DNA from 4 places in the Sphingobacterium sp. UBA2610 genome. Region 1 is predicted to be linked to each of the others. Evidence: riboswitches for the same ligand, from Rfam matches in the RefSeq annotation. Region 1 holds a riboswitch; each other region holds the start of a gene.

Region 1 (4,197 bases):
AAATCCAAAAAAAGATTGCAAACCTCCAATTTCGTCTGTGCTGCGGCATTCTTCCAATCGATTCTAGCCAGCTCATTTTCCAGTTTTTTGGACTCTATTTTCATTAGGTCCCGATGCCCATTGTAGAGGTTCAGATAAAAATCCAGGCCGCTATCGTACAAGTAATGAATGATATCATGCTGGGAAGGTTTATTTAAAAGCCCCTGGTCATATACAGGCATATTACTTGCATAACTAGCAGAAGCTCTGGCGGAAATCTTAGGGAGCAACTCCATGCGTTGCTGCTGTACTGCCACCTCAGTTTCTTTGAGCTGCAAATAGGACTGCTCGATGTATTTACTGTTTTGTAGTGCTTTGTCGATCATGTCTTTCAGCGACATACGCAAAGAATCGAGGGCGAAGGTGTCCGAAATAGCGCATACTAACAATCCCATGGTTAGTATGCCTTTTGCCCAATAGGGAGGAAAAAAGTTCACGTGTGCTATGTAATTTTTTTGCGTTGCAAACTTAGACACTTATTGGAACTTGGATTTCTTCACAAACGCCAATATGTTATGGAAAAAAGACATTTTTTCATCAATTCAAACAAAAAGACCAATATCTGCCAAGAAGTCCTTACAATATCCTTTTTTACAGCACATAAAAAAGGCCTTTCAAATCATGATTTGAAAGGCCTTTCTCGACGGTATAATAATAGATTATCCGTATAAGGAATCTTCTATTGCATTCCACAACTGGATTCTCTTTTGTAGCGCAACTTTACTGATCTCTTTCATTTCCGTCCATTTAACCTCATCGTCCTTCGCAAGATCTGTGATCATCTGCATCGCCAACGGTCCATGCTCGTCGCCGTCAAGATCAATATGGCGTTGAAAATAATAAATAAAGCTATCCAGATTGGCTGTAGGAAAGTTTGTTTTAATTTCTTCCAAAATAGAGGTAAACATTCCCGGGATAAGATCTTCGCGTCCAAATGTAAATGCTGCAGCAATTTTATGCACCTCGCCCTCAGCAATCACTTCGAATGTAAAATTCAAAAAGTCTTTGATCCGCTTGTCCAATGTGGTCGTTGCAATGACATCGAATATGTTGCTCGATTTTTTGGCTTGAGCAATAAATTTGTTGACCAGATGAAGGTCGGCACCCATGGCATCCATGGCGTCCAGATACATCTCAAAATGGCTCAAACGGCGGCCATCAATGTATTCATCCGACTCCTCAGCCAATACAATTTCGTTGATTAGATAGCGTGTTGATGGATGCTCACTCGCAAACCAAGGTAAAGTCGTACAGGTCAATTTAATCTGTAAAGCTTTTAGTAAAGACATAAAATCCCATACAGCGTACACATGCCCTTCTGTAAAAGAACGTAGATTCTTGATCGTTTTGATCTTACGATATAAAGGGTGTTGCAATAATACCTCGCGTTCGGCAGCAATGTATTCGTTAATTTCCGCAATTCTATTCATGGCGCAAAAGTATTGTCTTATCTCTATTTTTAAAAGTATTTTCGATGAGATTACAGTAACATGATAAATTTTTCGCCCAGCTATCCGCTTCATAACCAAATCACAGCCAACCACGCGCCTCGCTTTTGACCTCCGTATTCCTGTTGCTAACGCCCATTTACCCTTAAAAACAAAAATATTTTTTATTATAAAAAATAATCTACTATATTTGTAGAGTATTCAGAATTGCATGATGCAATACCAACCGAGTGCAGGCACCGCGGTGGTAAATTAATACGGGTTTCGACCAAAATAAACGTCGCTGAACGATTATTTTCCCCAACAAGATCTGGATACAGTTTATGGTTTAATCCTTTAAATTTTTAAATTGTATGGCTACTACAACAAATCTTTACCAACACTTACTGGAAAAATTCAGTTATTACTCAACAGATGAACTGATACAGCTCAACAATGACACCATTTTGGGACAAGGCTGGGGTTCAGCCAAGGCAACCTTTAGAACAGCTTTGATCAGTACGTTCTCCAAAAGAGGATTGGATCTTTCCAACATCATTTCCAAGGAAGACGGTTTTACCTCGGTGAAGCATGTCCCTGTACGCTTGGAACAGAATGTCCTGATTCCTTTACAGTAATCGTTATCGGCAAAAAAAGGTAGGCCTAGCCTACCCTTTTGTCAATGAGTGATGATATTTTAACGTATGATTGAGTGAATGTGCGGTCTGCCGGGCATCGTCCTGATAGGACGATAAATCTTGGCAGGCTCTGATATCTGCTACATCCACCTTGTTTCTTACTTTGCTGATGACCTGATTTAATTCCGATTTCCAGTTGCCCGGATCGCCAAAATCGTCCACCCAATTTTTGTTGATAAACCTTTTATAGTTCAAAAGCAAAATATACAATTCCTCACCACTACCGGCGCGATTGATTGACGTGCGCCAGTTCTCTAATTTTTCTTTAAAACTCATAACCAGCAATATACAAAAAAATATTTGGATTCCAAAATAGTTGCATTTGAAACGGATAAGGATAACGAGAAATAAAATGATAAAATGATTAAACCTTCGGTGAATTATCTTGGTCATAAAGGAGGGATTCAATATAAATATCATATTATAAAACAGATACATTATGGCCTTTATCCACTTAAAAAATATGCTTGTTATTTCCTTTGCATTGCTATGTATATTGGAGAAAAGTATTGCTCAACAAGGTCGTCACAATAAAAGATCTACGTCTCAGACGACGTTTCGACATGACAGAGAAAACGATTATGTCAACATAGGCAACCGGATCTTCTACAGGGATAAGATGGTCGAAGGTGTCGATGCACGATCTTTCAAAGACCTCGGCAATGCTTATGCAATAGACAACTGGAATGCCTATTATCGTGGCGTTAAGATTAAAGATGTATCGCCACATTCTTTCCAATCACTTGGTTGGGGATATGCCAAAGATAGTTGGAATGCCTATTATCGTGGCGTTAAGATTAAAGATGTCTCTGCGCCCAGCTTTAAAATACTGGATGAAGGATATGCCAAAGACAGTTGGAATGTCTATTATAGAGGCAATCGACTAAAAGATGTATCCGACCAAAGCTTTGTTCTTCTCGGTGATGGATACAGCAAAGATAGCTGGAAAGTCTATTATTTTGGTCAGGAGATAAAAGATGCAACTGCTTTTACATTTAAATATCTGGGCAAAGGTTATGCGAAGGATAGCTGGAATGAATATTATAGAGGAAAAAAATTAGAATAGAAAATAGACCACGGGATTATTCTATTGAATAATTCCAATTTCCTAATCCTTTCGGTATCTCCCAGGATTCGGCTTTGGTCTTGTAATTATTAAAGTGACCTTTTTCCCAAGTGGTAATATGGTAACCTTTACAGAACTTACAATAATAAGCCCTTTTGCAGGCATCTTTACCCATCCTGTGTTTGATACGTTTACCATCCAGTTTGTTTTTCATCCGGGATCTGAACTTAAAGTGAAGCATTGCCCATTGCGCCTCAATTAAAGAAGGAAATCCAACTTTACCAGTAGCTCGGCATTTCCAGGTATTGTCCCTTACTTTTTCCATAATCTATCTATTAAAGTTCATCTATTCAATTTTATTGCTCCTTTTCTATTGGCACCTGCATCATGACCCATTCTCTGATATGTTTTGCAATTTTATCGGATACCTCAAAATTATACCTTCCCTCAAAAGGGATTTTGAGCAGGATACGCAATCGGCCCCGTTTCAGTTGCAGGCAAGCTTGGATCATATCCAAAGGTATAGCCTTATCCCGGTCTATCTTTTGTACAAATCCCTTCGTGCTATTGACAACTTCCTTTAAACTGCGCTGCTCGCCACAAGTCAGATTTTCGTCCATCGCAGTTCTTAAATAAAGGCTGACTATACCATTTTTATAAGTAAAAATCCCGATATCCTTATAGGATATCTTTTGGGACAAGATTTTATTATTGAGCAGGAATACTTCCTGTTCCAGATCCATGGATCTTAACAGAGCTGAGTCTATTTCATCCATTGAATCCACATCTCTATCTTCCCCTGCTGTTTCCAGGATCTCTTTCAGCTCTTCGATGCCCGGAGAAAGCAGCTCAATCTGCTCCTGGAGATCTATCGTTCTTGATTCCTGCTGCAGGATAGTTTCTTTCTGTTCTAAAATCAATATTTTTTGCCTGTGGTAAACAGCGACGTAGAAATAAACTGTATAGG
Region 2 (4,197 bases), on a different contig from region 1:
GGCTCAAATATCCTAAAAAAGAAAATACATTATCCGGCGCATTATTGTTCAAGGATGGATTTGCTTTCCCTCGGATCATGACCATGGTGTAGGAACTGTATCCAAATAAAACAAAACAAAGAACCAGCAAGGCTGTATTGAGTGTATATTTCTGCTTTTTATAGGAATAATATAGACCGTAAATTATCAATCCCCCCAATAATAGGCACGAGAAAAAAATTCCGGTACCAAATCCCATTCCCAATGAGTTCACAAATACGAGATCCACTTTAGCCGCTAGACCGACTAACCATTGAATAATTCCCCACAAAACGGCCCCCAAGATCAGCACTCCGACGAGGAAAGCTTTTATTGTCCCTTTCGCATTAACCTGTCTCGCTCTTCGGAAATAAACAACCATCGCGATAGCCGGGATTGCTAAAAGATTTAATAGATGCACTCCGATCGAAAGCCCCATAACAAAAGCAATAAAAACCAGCCAACGATCGCTACCGTCTTCATCTGCACGGACTTCCCACTTTAAAATTGCCCAAAATACAACTGCTGTACATAAGGAAGACATTGCATAAACTTCAGATTCTACTGCCGAATACCAAAATGAATCGCTGAAACTAAATGCCATTGTACCGACAACTCCTGCGCCGAAGATCTGCAGGTAGGTTGACAAAGAAGCTTGTTTGTCTTTGTTGAGTAGCTTTTTAGCAATGGCGGTTATTGTCCAAAATAAAAAGGTAACAGTAATTCCACTGCAAACTGCAGAACCTATATTCATCCAATAGGCGATCTGCCCCTTATTCCCTAAAGCGAGATTAGAAAATATATTCTGAATAAGAAGAAACAATGGTGCTCCCGGTTGATGTGCCACCTCCAATTTATAGGCACAGGCTATAAATTCACCGCAATCCCACCAGCTTACCGTCTTTTCAACTGTAGCGATATATACACAGGTGGCAATTAGTCCGCAAGCAAAACCGAGTAGAGAATTTAATCTATTGTACGTCATAAGGTCAATTGGTCTATTGTTAAAATCCTTTTTAGCACTTTAAGTTAAAAAGTTATCCTGACTCCGACACACGAATTAACACTATTTAACACCAGTACCTGACTGTAAACAGGCTATTCAACACTGAATATAGAGATCGACCTAAACCACGCTGCCGAGACTTTCAACCTATTTCAGGCTTTCACAATGAATATTATCATAAAAAAGGGAGCTTATCTGCTCCCTTTTTTATCATTTTATGAGTTAGGCTAGTTTTTCAACAATCTTCTTTGTTGGACCAGGATTACTCATCGTATAAAAATGTAATACCGGAGCGCCAAATTTAATCAGCTCCTGACACTGTTGTACCAACCACTCTTCACCTACCTGTCTGACGTCGGCATTCGTTTTACATGCCGCGACAGCGTCACTCAGTTCCTCTGGAATATCTAAATGAAAAATTCTTGGCAAGGTCACCAATTGCTTTTTTGTTGTCAGTGGTTTTAATCCCGGAATAATGGGCACATGGATTCCATTGTCCCTACATTTTGTTACAAATTCCTTGTATTTTTCAACATTAAAGAACATCTGAGTCACAATAAACTCTGCTCCCATATCGACTTTTTGTTTCAGATATTTAAAATCAGTATTGAAATTTGGAGATTCAAAATGCTTTTCGGGATACCCGGCTACTCCGATGCAAAAATCAGTCTTTTCCGACGTGATAATGTCTTCATGCAGATACTTTCCTTTATTCATATCGGTTACCTGTTCCAATAGGTCTGTTGCAAAAGCATGTCCACCATCGGTTGGTATAAAATCGGCATCGCCCTTACGTGCATCACCCCGCAACACCAAAACGTTATCTATCCCCAGGAAGTTCAAATCGATCAATGCATTTTCAGTTTCCTCTTTTGTAAAACCCCCACATATCAAATGTGGCACCGCATCCACTTTATATTTATTCATGATGGCCGCACATATCGCCACTGTCCCAGGACGTTTACGATAGGAAACACGTTCCAGTAATCCACTCGCATGCTCTTTATAGATATAATCTTCCCGATGGTAGGTGACGTCGATAAAAGGAGGTTTAAACTCCATCAGTTCATCCATGGTTTTAAAAATACTTTGGATGCCCTGCCCTTTCGCCGGTGGCAATAGCTCAAAAGAAAACAATGTTTTTCCTTTGGCATTCTGGATATGATCGATAATCTTCATTAAAAAACTGTTTTTAGTTTGGTTGGCTTACATCGAAACGCACACGTCGAGGAATCGTTTATCTACATGTAACTTATCTTTCCCACATGGAGTAGGGTAGAATTTAGCACCTTGAACAATACAGGTTGCTAAGGCTTCAACGGGTCTATTCCCTCGGCCTTTCTCTATAAGCGTTGCTAATATCGTTTTAAAAAATCAAAAGACAAAAATATTTTTTCGAAAAGGCAAAAATAGCAGCAAAAAGACTTCAATAAACGATGTTTCAACGTCACTTTAGCTTTGTGTCCATGCAACGACAGGATTCTTCGCGCTACCAAGAGTTAAAGACCTAGAAAAACCAGTAGAATTAACGATCGAGGATCATAGACAGCGAAGAGATTGACTATGCCACAAGAACATTGGCTAAAGATTAGCTGCCAAAGAATTCCGTAAATTTTTGAGATAAAATGTGATCAATAAGAGTCCCCGAACATGGTACTCTTCTTTCGATCCATATTTAAATCCGTCAAATAAATAGTGATAGGCGACTAATGCCTCTTTTTCGTTGTAAAATAATTCCTTCCAAGAATCAGGAACATCTGCCCATGCCTTGAGCACAATGCCATTCTCGGCATAAATAATTGGTGATTCGACACCATCCATTCGATAATCGTGATGGGTGCCAGAGCTTGATATGTGTTGGAAATAAGCGATAGAATAATCTACGAAATTCAAGGCCCTCGCTTTTATCTCCTTTTCACTTTCTGATTTTACCGGAGCATTTCGCCATAAATTCACTTGGCTATCAAATTTACTGGGCGTTTCCCGGATAAGGGTTTTATCTAACACAAAGTTGATATAAAGTCTTTCACTAGTGGGTATACGTGCTGAGCTAAACTGTGAAAAATCACCTCTCAGCTGAACAAAATCTTTTTTTATTTTAACAATATCCAAAGCGACACTACCTTTTTTCTCATCCGTCAATTCTAATCTATCACCGTCAAATTTGTACTTACCAAAGAGTAAGATATCATCAATCGCCATGACAAACTGGTCCTTATCATGAAGCGAAAGAAAGGATCGGTATAGAATAGGATCATTACCATAGGTATCTGCCTCCACATTTTGGGGAGATTCTCTTTTTAATTTATGATACTCATCATTTGGATAGCCCAATATCATTTGGTAGTTACCTTCAGGAAACTCCTTTTTCTTCCCAAAGAAAGTACACGAAGACAATGAGAGTGTGAATAACAGCAGTAATAACGGTTTCAAAATCAATTAATAATTATGCCCAATAGTAATATTAATATATAAGGACCAAGATAAGAAATTACTGCAATAGTAAGTATAGGATATTCAATTGAATAAGCTTGGGGATATGCCTATTCCTTATACAGATCGACCAATCCCTCAGGCAATTCAACTTCAATGATCTCCTCTTCGCCATCAATTCCTAAGATCAAATCGTCGGACAGCGGAAACATCAGTTCTTTGCCATCCATATCTACTGTGGCGACAAATTGTTGTGGGAATTCCTGAACATCTGTTATTTGCCCCAGTTCGCCATGGTTTTCATCGATCACTAAAAATCCGATTAAATCAGTATATCTAAAATCATCCGGGTCTCGCTCGGGCATTTTATCATTGGAAAGATATAGCTTTTTACGAACGAGTACCTGAGCCTTATCGATATGATCCACATCCTCAAATGTTACATAAGCAGTGCTATTTTTTTGAAATTTAATGGCATCAACAAAATAAGGAACAAGCTTTTTGTTCACTTCTACAAAGACAACATCGATATCCAAACTCTCGTATTCTTCGAATTCAAAAAACAGTTGTACTTCTCCTTTAAGACCTCTTGTTTTACTGATGTAACCGATGTAAAAGCATTGATCAATAGTCATATTTTTCTTATTTGGCGATTAGCTGTGAGACATGATTTGGCAAACGATTAGCCTATTGGCTGTTTCAAAAAAAGCCGGCTCAAGATTGAGTCGGCTTTCTCGAAT
Region 3 (4,197 bases), on a different contig from region 1:
ATCCTTTAGCTCCGCCATCAGGGTGATTGGCGTAAAAGGTTCGATCAGTTGTAATGGCAAGACGTTGACTTTCATTGAATGCAATACCCCATGGTGAATGGACGGCATTTGTTCCAACCACAATGAGATGGCTGATGGCTATACTATGCGATGCAGCCCATTCCAACGCTTGTTGACCGCCTAATGAGCCCCCGATAAGGATCTCGATGTTTTTGACCTCCAAGTGGTCTGCAAGGAATTGATGTGCGTTGACCAAATCTCTTACTGTAAATTCGGGAAAAGATAGGTAATAGGGCTGTCCCGTTGCTGGGTTTACAGATAGCGGATTACTGCTATTATATGCTGATCCTATAACATTGGCACAAATAATATAATAATCGTTTGAATCAAACAATTCACCTGTTCCAAAAAGACCGGACCACCAATCCAGCACATCTGCATTGGCCGTTAGTGCATGGCAAACCCAGATCACATTACTGCGATCTGCGTTGGGTTTGCCAAATGTTTCATAACTGATTTGTAAATCAGTAAGCTCTCTTCCATTTTCAAATACAAAAGGCTCCGGGTGCAGATATATATGCTTACTCATTTTACGTTTAAGTTTTAAGCCGAAAAAATCTGATTATTTAATTTTATCAAAAGCTTGTTGTAAATCGGCTTTGATATCATCAATATGTTCTATTCCTACAGAAAGCCGTAATAAGCCTTTGAACACTCCAGCATTGGCTTGATCTTCATCACTCAATTGTTGATGAGTCGTCGCTGCTGGGTGGATAATCAATGACTTGGTATCACCAACATTGGCCAAGTGACTGATTAATTCTAAGCTGTCGATAAAGCTATTGGCCTTTTGTGCTGCGTCACCTTTGAGTTGGAAAGAAAGCACTGCACCATAGCCATTTTTAAGGTATTTTTGTGCGTTAGCGAAGCTTGGAGAGCTTTTTAATCCCGGATAATTTACTTTTTCTACCTGTGGATGCGCCTCCAGCCATTTAGCGACCTCTAAGGTATTGTCTACATGGCGTTGCACCCGTAAAGACAGGGTTTCAAGCCCTTGTAATAGTAAGAATGAATTGAAAGGGGAGAGTGCCGGCCCGAAATCCCGTAGGCCCTCCACACGTGCCCGAATGGCAAATTGAATATTTCCAAATGGTCCGCTTTCACCAAAAACTTCGGAAAATACTAAGCCATGATAGCCTTCAGATGGTTCCGAAAATTGGGGATATTTTCCGTTGCCCCAATTATAGTTTCCACCGTCGACGATGACACCGCCAATGCTTGTGCCATGTCCACCAATCCATTTAGTTGCCGATTCAACAACGACATTTGCACCATACTCCAAAGGTTTAAATAAATAACCTCCGGCTCCAAAAGTATTATCGACGATTAATGGTAAGTCATATTTTTTTGCTACGGCAGCAATTTTCTCAAAGTCGGGAATATTGAAACTTGGGTTTCCAATTGTTTCAACATAGATCGCCTTTGTTTTATCATCAATGAGCGCTTCAATTTTATCGGCCTCGGCGTCCGTTGCAAAACGAGCTTCGATGCCCAGGCGTTTAAAAGAAACTTTAAACTGGTTGAATGTACCGCCGTATAAGTTGGATCCTGCAACAAAATTGTCACCACTTTCCAAAATATTATTTAAAGCTATAAACTGTGCCGCCTGGCCGGATGCAACAGCAACAGCTGCAACTCCGCCTTCCAGTGCCGCAATACGTTGTTCGAAAACATCCGTAGTAGGGTTCATAATCCGTGTATAAATATTACCGAACTGCTTTAATGCAAATAAGTTTGCGCCGTGTTCGGCATTTTCAAATACAAAAGATGTTGTTTGATATATAGGAACTGCTCTAGATCCCGTAGTAGGGTCAGCGACTTGACCAGCGTGGACCTGGAGAGTTTCGAATTTTAAATTTTTGTTTGAAGACATAATATATCAGATTTTAAGGGTTCAAAAAGAAATTGCAAAGTAAAAAGAGAAGCATACACACCTCCTTGAAGGGTCTGTTAAATCTTTATCCAAGAAAACGGAAATGATTTTTAACAAGCATGGAAGTGCATATGCATACGCATTCGCATCGATACAATTGTACGATGGGTTACACTTTCGCTTATCGTGCGGTTCACTTGTGTTGAACCTGAATTTTTAATGGACTTCAGTAATTTAATAATCATTGTCTTATGTCATTTATATGCTCCAAAACGATATTGTTTTGGACAGGAATTGGCACCTTTTCAAACAAATTGAAGGTTGCCAGTGGGTCATTGAGCCAGTCTCTCGCCACTTCTTTATAAATCAAGACCTACTGATGAAGGGAGGTGTTGATTAGAAATCTTCTTTCGAAGACGACACAAATATAAACTCTTTTTTTATTAAAGCAAAAGAAATGCTATTTTTTAGTTAAAGGAATTTTGAATAACATGCCGATTGGCATCACATATCTTCCGATGAAACCGCAAAAGTAACTGTCAATCGGGTATTATGATTTCTTTAAATTGATCCGTTCTGCAGTTTGATTTAAATCTGTTAGAAGAGGTTTAAGCGCATCGATTCTACTATGGATATCATAGGCGAGGTGGCGATTCGTCTTTTTGCTTAACGATAGCGAAAGGCCCACCAAATGGGAATTGACCTGATATGCGAGTGCCTGAAAATGGTGAATATGTGACCAATCCATCCATTTGTGCTCGGGTTCTTTTTTCATTTGATTGATGGCGTCTGAAAACAGGGCCATAGCGGTCTGCGCCTTTTTACGAGCCAGTCGTATATCAAACGAACTTTGTCGTTCGTCCGACAGACGGTTATTGATGATCTGGAAATAATGCGCGTTGTAAAGGGATACCTCTTTTGCCAGCTGAACCATGCCTGTGCTCTGGCGTACAGGTATCAAGAAATAACCCGCTATAGCCAAGAATGCTCCAATCAGTGTGAAAAGTATTCGGCTGCCTAAAATGAGATTGATGTTGCCTTCGAACAGATTGAGCGCAATTACAATTCCCAAGGTAATGAAGATGACACTGACCATATAATTAGATCGGTTGAACAAAAAGAATCCAAAAAGACCCAATGCAGCTATGGTTAGGAGTGCTGGAAGAAAATGAATAGAAATTAAGCAGAACACACCAACTATAATACCCGAGAATGTACCGACAATACGTTCTATATTACGGGTTTTTGTCATTGAAAATGCTGGCCTGGCAACAATAGCGATCGTCAGTAAGATCCAATAGGTATATTTAAAATCCAAAAATAAAATACCGATCAATGCACCTGTTCCAAAAAGAAGAGCCATCCGAACCGCAAATCGAAAAAGCGGATTATTCAGATGGAGTTTACTTTTTAGATCAGCGAGATTACGTAATGGTCGACTGATAAATTGTTGGTACTCGCTGGTGTCAATCTTATCCTGAATTTCCTGATTTTGATAAAAAGCGACCTGGATTCTGTTGAGTACATCAATAATTGCTTCGATGTTGCTTATGATCGAACATAATATACCTTTTGCTGGATCGGCCTGTTGTTCTTGAATTTCTTTTAAATCCCGTAAGAGGGCATTAATTTTAAAGTTATTATGGTATAATTGATGTGCATACCGGAACCTCTTGTTGGGTTGTGAAAAGCTATCGATTTCTAACGCTAATAATTTGATTGTGTGACGAATTAAGGGGAGGCTGCCCGTGTCTGCAAGATTTTTGCGAATTGCATCGTAGTCATGATCAAGCGCAATAATTAACTCATGGAGGTCAATTAATCCATAAACCTGACTGAGCCAATAATTGCTTTTATGCCACTGTTGGCTTATGATTTTTTTTTCTCGAAACAGAAGAGACCTGATTTGTTCCTGCTGTTCGCTGATCTGGCCATGAATTTTTCCTACGCGACTGTACGTAATATTCAAAGGAATATCGGGATCGTAAGACTGTGATCGTATCAATAGAAATTGGGACAATCCATGAAAGCCATTAGCCATGGCATGTTTCAAAGAGCGATAAGGTTGTATATAGGCTTGTAAAAGGCTAAAAAAATAATATATTATGGAACCTGTTGTAATCTGTAAGCCAACCGCAAAGGGGTGTTGTGGGGCCATTCCGATCACAAAACTCATGAGAATCAATGTCATGTTTCCAATTGCAGCATAGCGGGCTCCAAAAATGCCGTATAAGGTGCATATAAAACCGGCTGCCGCTAGCACG
Region 4 (4,197 bases), on a different contig from region 1:
CAGGTAGAAGTATGCATCAATGATCTTGTTTCGGCAGTAACGGACAGTATGCAGCTACGGATGCAAAATATTGGCGGGAAATTCAGTATAGATCTTGCAGCGACCAAGGATGTTGTCGTTGGTGATGAGTTACATTTTTCCAATGTATTTTACAATCTTTTGGATAATGCCATCAAGTACAGCAAAGGAGATTTACATGTCAACATCAATTCAAAAAATGTTGGCGACACCATTGTTGTCACCATAGCCGACAATGGTATTGGGATGAGCCGGGATCACCTGCAAAAGATTTTCGACCAGTTTTACCGTATTCCAACTGGGAATGTTCATAATGTCAAAGGATTTGGCCTTGGCTTAAGTTATGTACAGGACATTCTGAGAAGGCTGAACGGAAAAATTACAGTTAAAAGTGAAAAAGATAAAGGCACGACCTTTGAAGTAATTTTGCCTATTAAAAAATAAAACGTTCCTTTTTTGTATATTTCCTCTTTAAAAAATTTCAAAGGTTGAGGAAGGCTGATTTATCAGCATCAAGGGACATTGGTGAAAATTAATATATTCATTATGCAAAAGATATTATTAGCAGAAGATGATCCTAATTTGGGGGATCTTTTAAAAGACTATCTCGAATTAAAGGGAAAATTTGACGTCACATTATGCACGGATGGAGATGAAGCGATTTCTCAATTCAAAAAAAATAACTACGACCTTTGTATTTTTGATGTCATGATGCCAAAAAAGGACGGATTTACAGTTGGACGTGAAATCAGAAAAACAAACAATACTGTTCCTATTATCTTTGCCACAGCAAAGGGGATGATGGAAGATAAGACCGAAGCCTTTGAGCTAGGAGGAGATGATTATATCACCAAGCCTTTTCGAGTGGAAGAATTATTGCTCCGCATCAATGCTTTGCTGAAACGCAGTGTTCGAGACAAAGAAGAAGAAGTGGTTGCGGATAAATTTGAAATTGGCGATTATTTCTTTGATTATACAAGTCAGCAGATTTCTTACAAAGGACAGATGCAAAAACTCTCCACGAAAGAAGCTGAACTACTCCGCTTGCTTTGCTTAAAGAAAAATGATGTGCTGACCCGGGAAGAAGCGTTGTTAAAAATATGGCATGATGATAACTATTTTACGGGTAGAAGTATGGATGTATTTCTCAGTAAACTTCGTAAATATCTAAAAGAAGATAGCAAAGTTGAAATTGTCAATGTGCACGGAAAAGGTTACAAACTTTTGGTCAGCTAAAAAAAGGGGAATGAAAAATATAGTCATTCCCCTTTTTATGCTACACACGTATTCAAGCGTGACTTACTCGAATTCGTGGATGAAAATAAAAGAACAAAACAATTTCATCCTTAGTAGAATATAAAAAATTGACGCACTTTTATAAAAAATTTGCATTTCAAAAAGAAATGTTCTAACTTAGCGTCGCTTATAGAGAAAGGCAGAGGGAATAGACCCGATGAAGCCTTAGCAACCTGTCCCTTGACAAGGTGCTAAATTCTACCCTACTTGATATGGGAATGATAAGCCGAAGTCACCAAATTCTAGTGTGTCCTTCTCTCTCTAGCAAGAAATATAGTTGAAAAAGAAATATTAAAAACATTCATTATGTTATTGACTAACAATTTAGGTTACCCTCGTGTGGGCGCGTTCCGCGAATTGAAAAAAGCCAATGAGGCCTATTGGGCTAAAAAATCTTCTGTTGAGGAATTATTGGACACAGCAAAAAAAATTCGTGAAGGCAATTGGAAAACACAAAAAGATGCTGGAATAGATTTGATCCCTTCCAATGATTTCTCTTTTTACGATCAAGTATTGGATTTAACCCTCACTGTTGGTGCAATTCCTGCTCGCTACCATTCTTTATTGAATAAAGTAGACAACAATTACAGTTTAGATCTATATTTTGCCATGGCGCGCGGTTTCCAACAAGAAGGAATCGACGTGACTGCAATGGAAATGACCAAGTGGTTGGATACGAACTACCACTACATGGTACCAGAATTCACCAAAGATCAAGAATTCAAATTGACTTCCGAAAAATTCTTAAATGAATACAACGAAGCAAAATCATTGGGCATCGATACTAAACCAGTTCTATTAGGTCCTATTACATACCTTTTGATCGGTAAAGAAAAAGAAGCTGGCTTCGACCGTATCGATTTATTGGATAAACTTATTCCAGTATATGAGCAAATACTAGCTAAACTAGCTGATGCTGGTGCACAATATGTTCAGATTGACGAGCCTTTCTTAGCATTGGATTTAGATGCTAAAGTAAAAGCTTTATATCAACCTACTTTCGAAAAATTAGCTGCAGCAGCAAAAAATATCAAATTAATCGCAACGACTTACTTCGAATCTTTAAAAGACAACGAAGATATCGCAGTTAACCTACCTATCCATGCTTTACATTTGGATCTGGTACGCGGTGAAAATCAATTGGATACGGTATTGGCTAAAGTTCCTGCTTCATTAACATTATCTTTAGGTATTGTTGAAGGCCGTAACATCTGGAAAAATGATTACGAAAAATCATTGGTTAAAATCAAACAGGCTGTTGATGCATTAGGAAAAGACCGTGTATGGGTAGCTCCTTCTTCATCACTGTTGCACGTTCCTTTTGACTTAGACAATGAACACAATGAACAATCGCTACCAGCTGAAGTAAAAAACTGGTTAGCATTTGCTAAACAAAAATTAGCTGAAGTAAAAGACTTAGCCGTACTAGCGGAGGGAGAAGTTGATGCTGAAACAGCAAAACGCTTCGAAGCGAACAAAGCGGCTGCTGAAAGCCGCCGTACCTCTCCATTGATCCACAAACCAGAGGTTAAAACACGTACAAGCAATATTACTGATGACGATGCAAAACGCACTTCAGCATTTGCAGACCGTAAAGCAGCGCAACAAGCGAAATTCAACTTACCGGCGTTCCCGACCACAACTATCGGTTCATTCCCACAAACGAAAGATGTTCGTAAATGGAGAGCAGATCTGAAAAAGGGTGCTATTACGCAGGCAGAATACGATAAAGCAATCGCAGAAGAAACAGAAAACACCATCCGTCTTCAAGAGCAATTGGATATCGACGTATTAGTACACGGCGAATTCGAACGTAATGACATGGTTGAATACTTCGGTGAACAATTGGCTGGTTACGCTTTCACACAAAATGGTTGGGTACAATCTTACGGTTCACGTTGTGTAAAACCTCCGATTATCTATGGTGACGTATACCGTCCTGAAGATATGACTGTCCGTTGGTCTTCATATGCACAATCATTGACAAATCGTCCGGTTAAAGGTATGTTGACTGGTCCCGTAACAATCTTACAATGGTCTTTCGTACGTAACGATCAACCGCGCTCAACAACGACTTACCAAATTGCATTGGCGATCTTGGATGAAGTACAAGCCTTGGAAAAAGCAGGTATCAAAATCATACAAATCGATGAACCAGCTATCCGTGAAGGATTACCGTTACGTAAAGCTGATCAAAAAGATTACTTGAACTGGGCAGTACGTGCTTTCCGTGTCTCTTCATCAAATGTTGAAGACGATACACAGATTCACACACACATGTGTTATTCTGAGTTCAATAATGTGATCGAAGATATCGCTGCAATGGATGCCGATGTTATCACGATTGAGACTTCACGTTCTCAAATGAAATTATTGAATGCTTTCGCCGGTGATTTCAAATATCCAAATGATATTGGTCCAGGTGTTTATGACATTCACTCACCACGTGTTCCAAGCAAAGATGAGATGGTAGATCTATTGCGCAAAGCAAAAGCAGTAGTTCCAGCAGAACAACTTTGGGTTAATCCTGACTGTGGTTTGAAAACTCGTGCTTGGCCAGAAACCAAAGCGGCTTTAGAGTCTATGGTTGAGGCTGCGAAAATCTTAAGAGCAGAATAATTCTTAAACTATATTGATAAAGCCCTAGCTGAAATTTCAGCTAGGGCTTCTTTATTGGGCTTCGTTCAAAATAAAAACTGTTATCCGAATAAGGTGAGATTATTTTCGGCTGTTCTTCCGTTCTTTCTTGTTTTCCTTTTCGTTCCCGTTCTTAATTTCCTGTTTTCCTTTAATCCGATCTTCAATCGCCTTCAGGCTTGACGAAAAATCGAGGTCAACATTTTCAAGTTTAGCCTTTTTTAACGCCTTCAATGCCTTTTTGTA

Evidence for each region. A riboswitch is a leader RNA that binds a small molecule or an ion and turns the genes downstream of it on or off. The one in region 1 is predicted to bind S-adenosylmethionine.
Region 2: it holds a riboswitch for S-adenosylmethionine, as region 1 does, so the genes downstream of both, B4Z47_RS13430 (methylenetetrahydrofolate reductase) here and B4Z47_RS04120 (5-oxoprolinase) in region 1, are expected to answer to the same signal.
Region 3: it holds a riboswitch for S-adenosylmethionine, as region 1 does, so the genes downstream of both, B4Z47_RS00035 (O-acetylhomoserine aminocarboxypropyltransferase/cysteine synthase family protein) here and B4Z47_RS04120 (5-oxoprolinase) in region 1, are expected to answer to the same signal.
Region 4: it holds a riboswitch for S-adenosylmethionine, as region 1 does, so the genes downstream of both, metE (5-methyltetrahydropteroyltriglutamate--homocysteine S-methyltransferase) here and B4Z47_RS04120 (5-oxoprolinase) in region 1, are expected to answer to the same signal.

What each region holds. Positions count from the first base shown of each region.
Region 1 covers NZ_DDKA01000005.1:149,801-153,997, forward strand. The annotation lists gene B4Z47_RS04110 (TolC family protein) at 1-434, opposite strand, end outside; gene B4Z47_RS04115 (DUF3050 domain-containing protein) at 699-1,469, opposite strand; SAM-I-IV-variant riboswitch at 1,680-1,773, shown strand; gene B4Z47_RS04120 (5-oxoprolinase) at 1,841-2,104, shown strand; gene B4Z47_RS04125 (hypothetical protein) at 2,135-2,440, opposite strand; gene B4Z47_RS04130 (DKNYY domain-containing protein) at 2,604-3,230, shown strand; gene B4Z47_RS04135 (hypothetical protein) at 3,247-3,555, opposite strand; gene B4Z47_RS04140 (hypothetical protein) at 3,587-4,197, opposite strand, start outside.
Region 2 covers NZ_DDKA01000019.1:165,878-170,074, forward strand. The annotation lists gene B4Z47_RS13425 (DUF2723 domain-containing protein) at 1-1,003, opposite strand, end outside; gene B4Z47_RS13430 (methylenetetrahydrofolate reductase) at 1,247-2,203, opposite strand; SAM riboswitch class I at 2,274-2,376, opposite strand; gene B4Z47_RS13435 (hypothetical protein) at 2,606-3,457, opposite strand; gene rimM (ribosome maturation factor RimM) at 3,568-4,092, opposite strand.
Region 3 covers NZ_DDKA01000001.1:9,570-13,766, reverse strand. The annotation lists gene B4Z47_RS00040 (homoserine O-acetyltransferase family protein) at 1-589, opposite strand, end outside; gene B4Z47_RS00035 (O-acetylhomoserine aminocarboxypropyltransferase/cysteine synthase family protein) at 623-1,933, opposite strand; SAM riboswitch class I at 2,189-2,301, opposite strand; gene B4Z47_RS00030 (FUSC family protein) at 2,484-4,197, opposite strand, start outside.
Region 4 covers NZ_DDKA01000017.1:164,853-169,049, reverse strand. The annotation lists gene B4Z47_RS11750 (sensor histidine kinase) at 1-462, shown strand, start outside; gene B4Z47_RS11745 (response regulator transcription factor) at 565-1,254, shown strand; SAM riboswitch class I at 1,439-1,542, shown strand; gene metE (5-methyltetrahydropteroyltriglutamate--homocysteine S-methyltransferase) at 1,621-3,933, shown strand; gene B4Z47_RS11735 (hypothetical protein) at 4,033-4,197, opposite strand, start outside.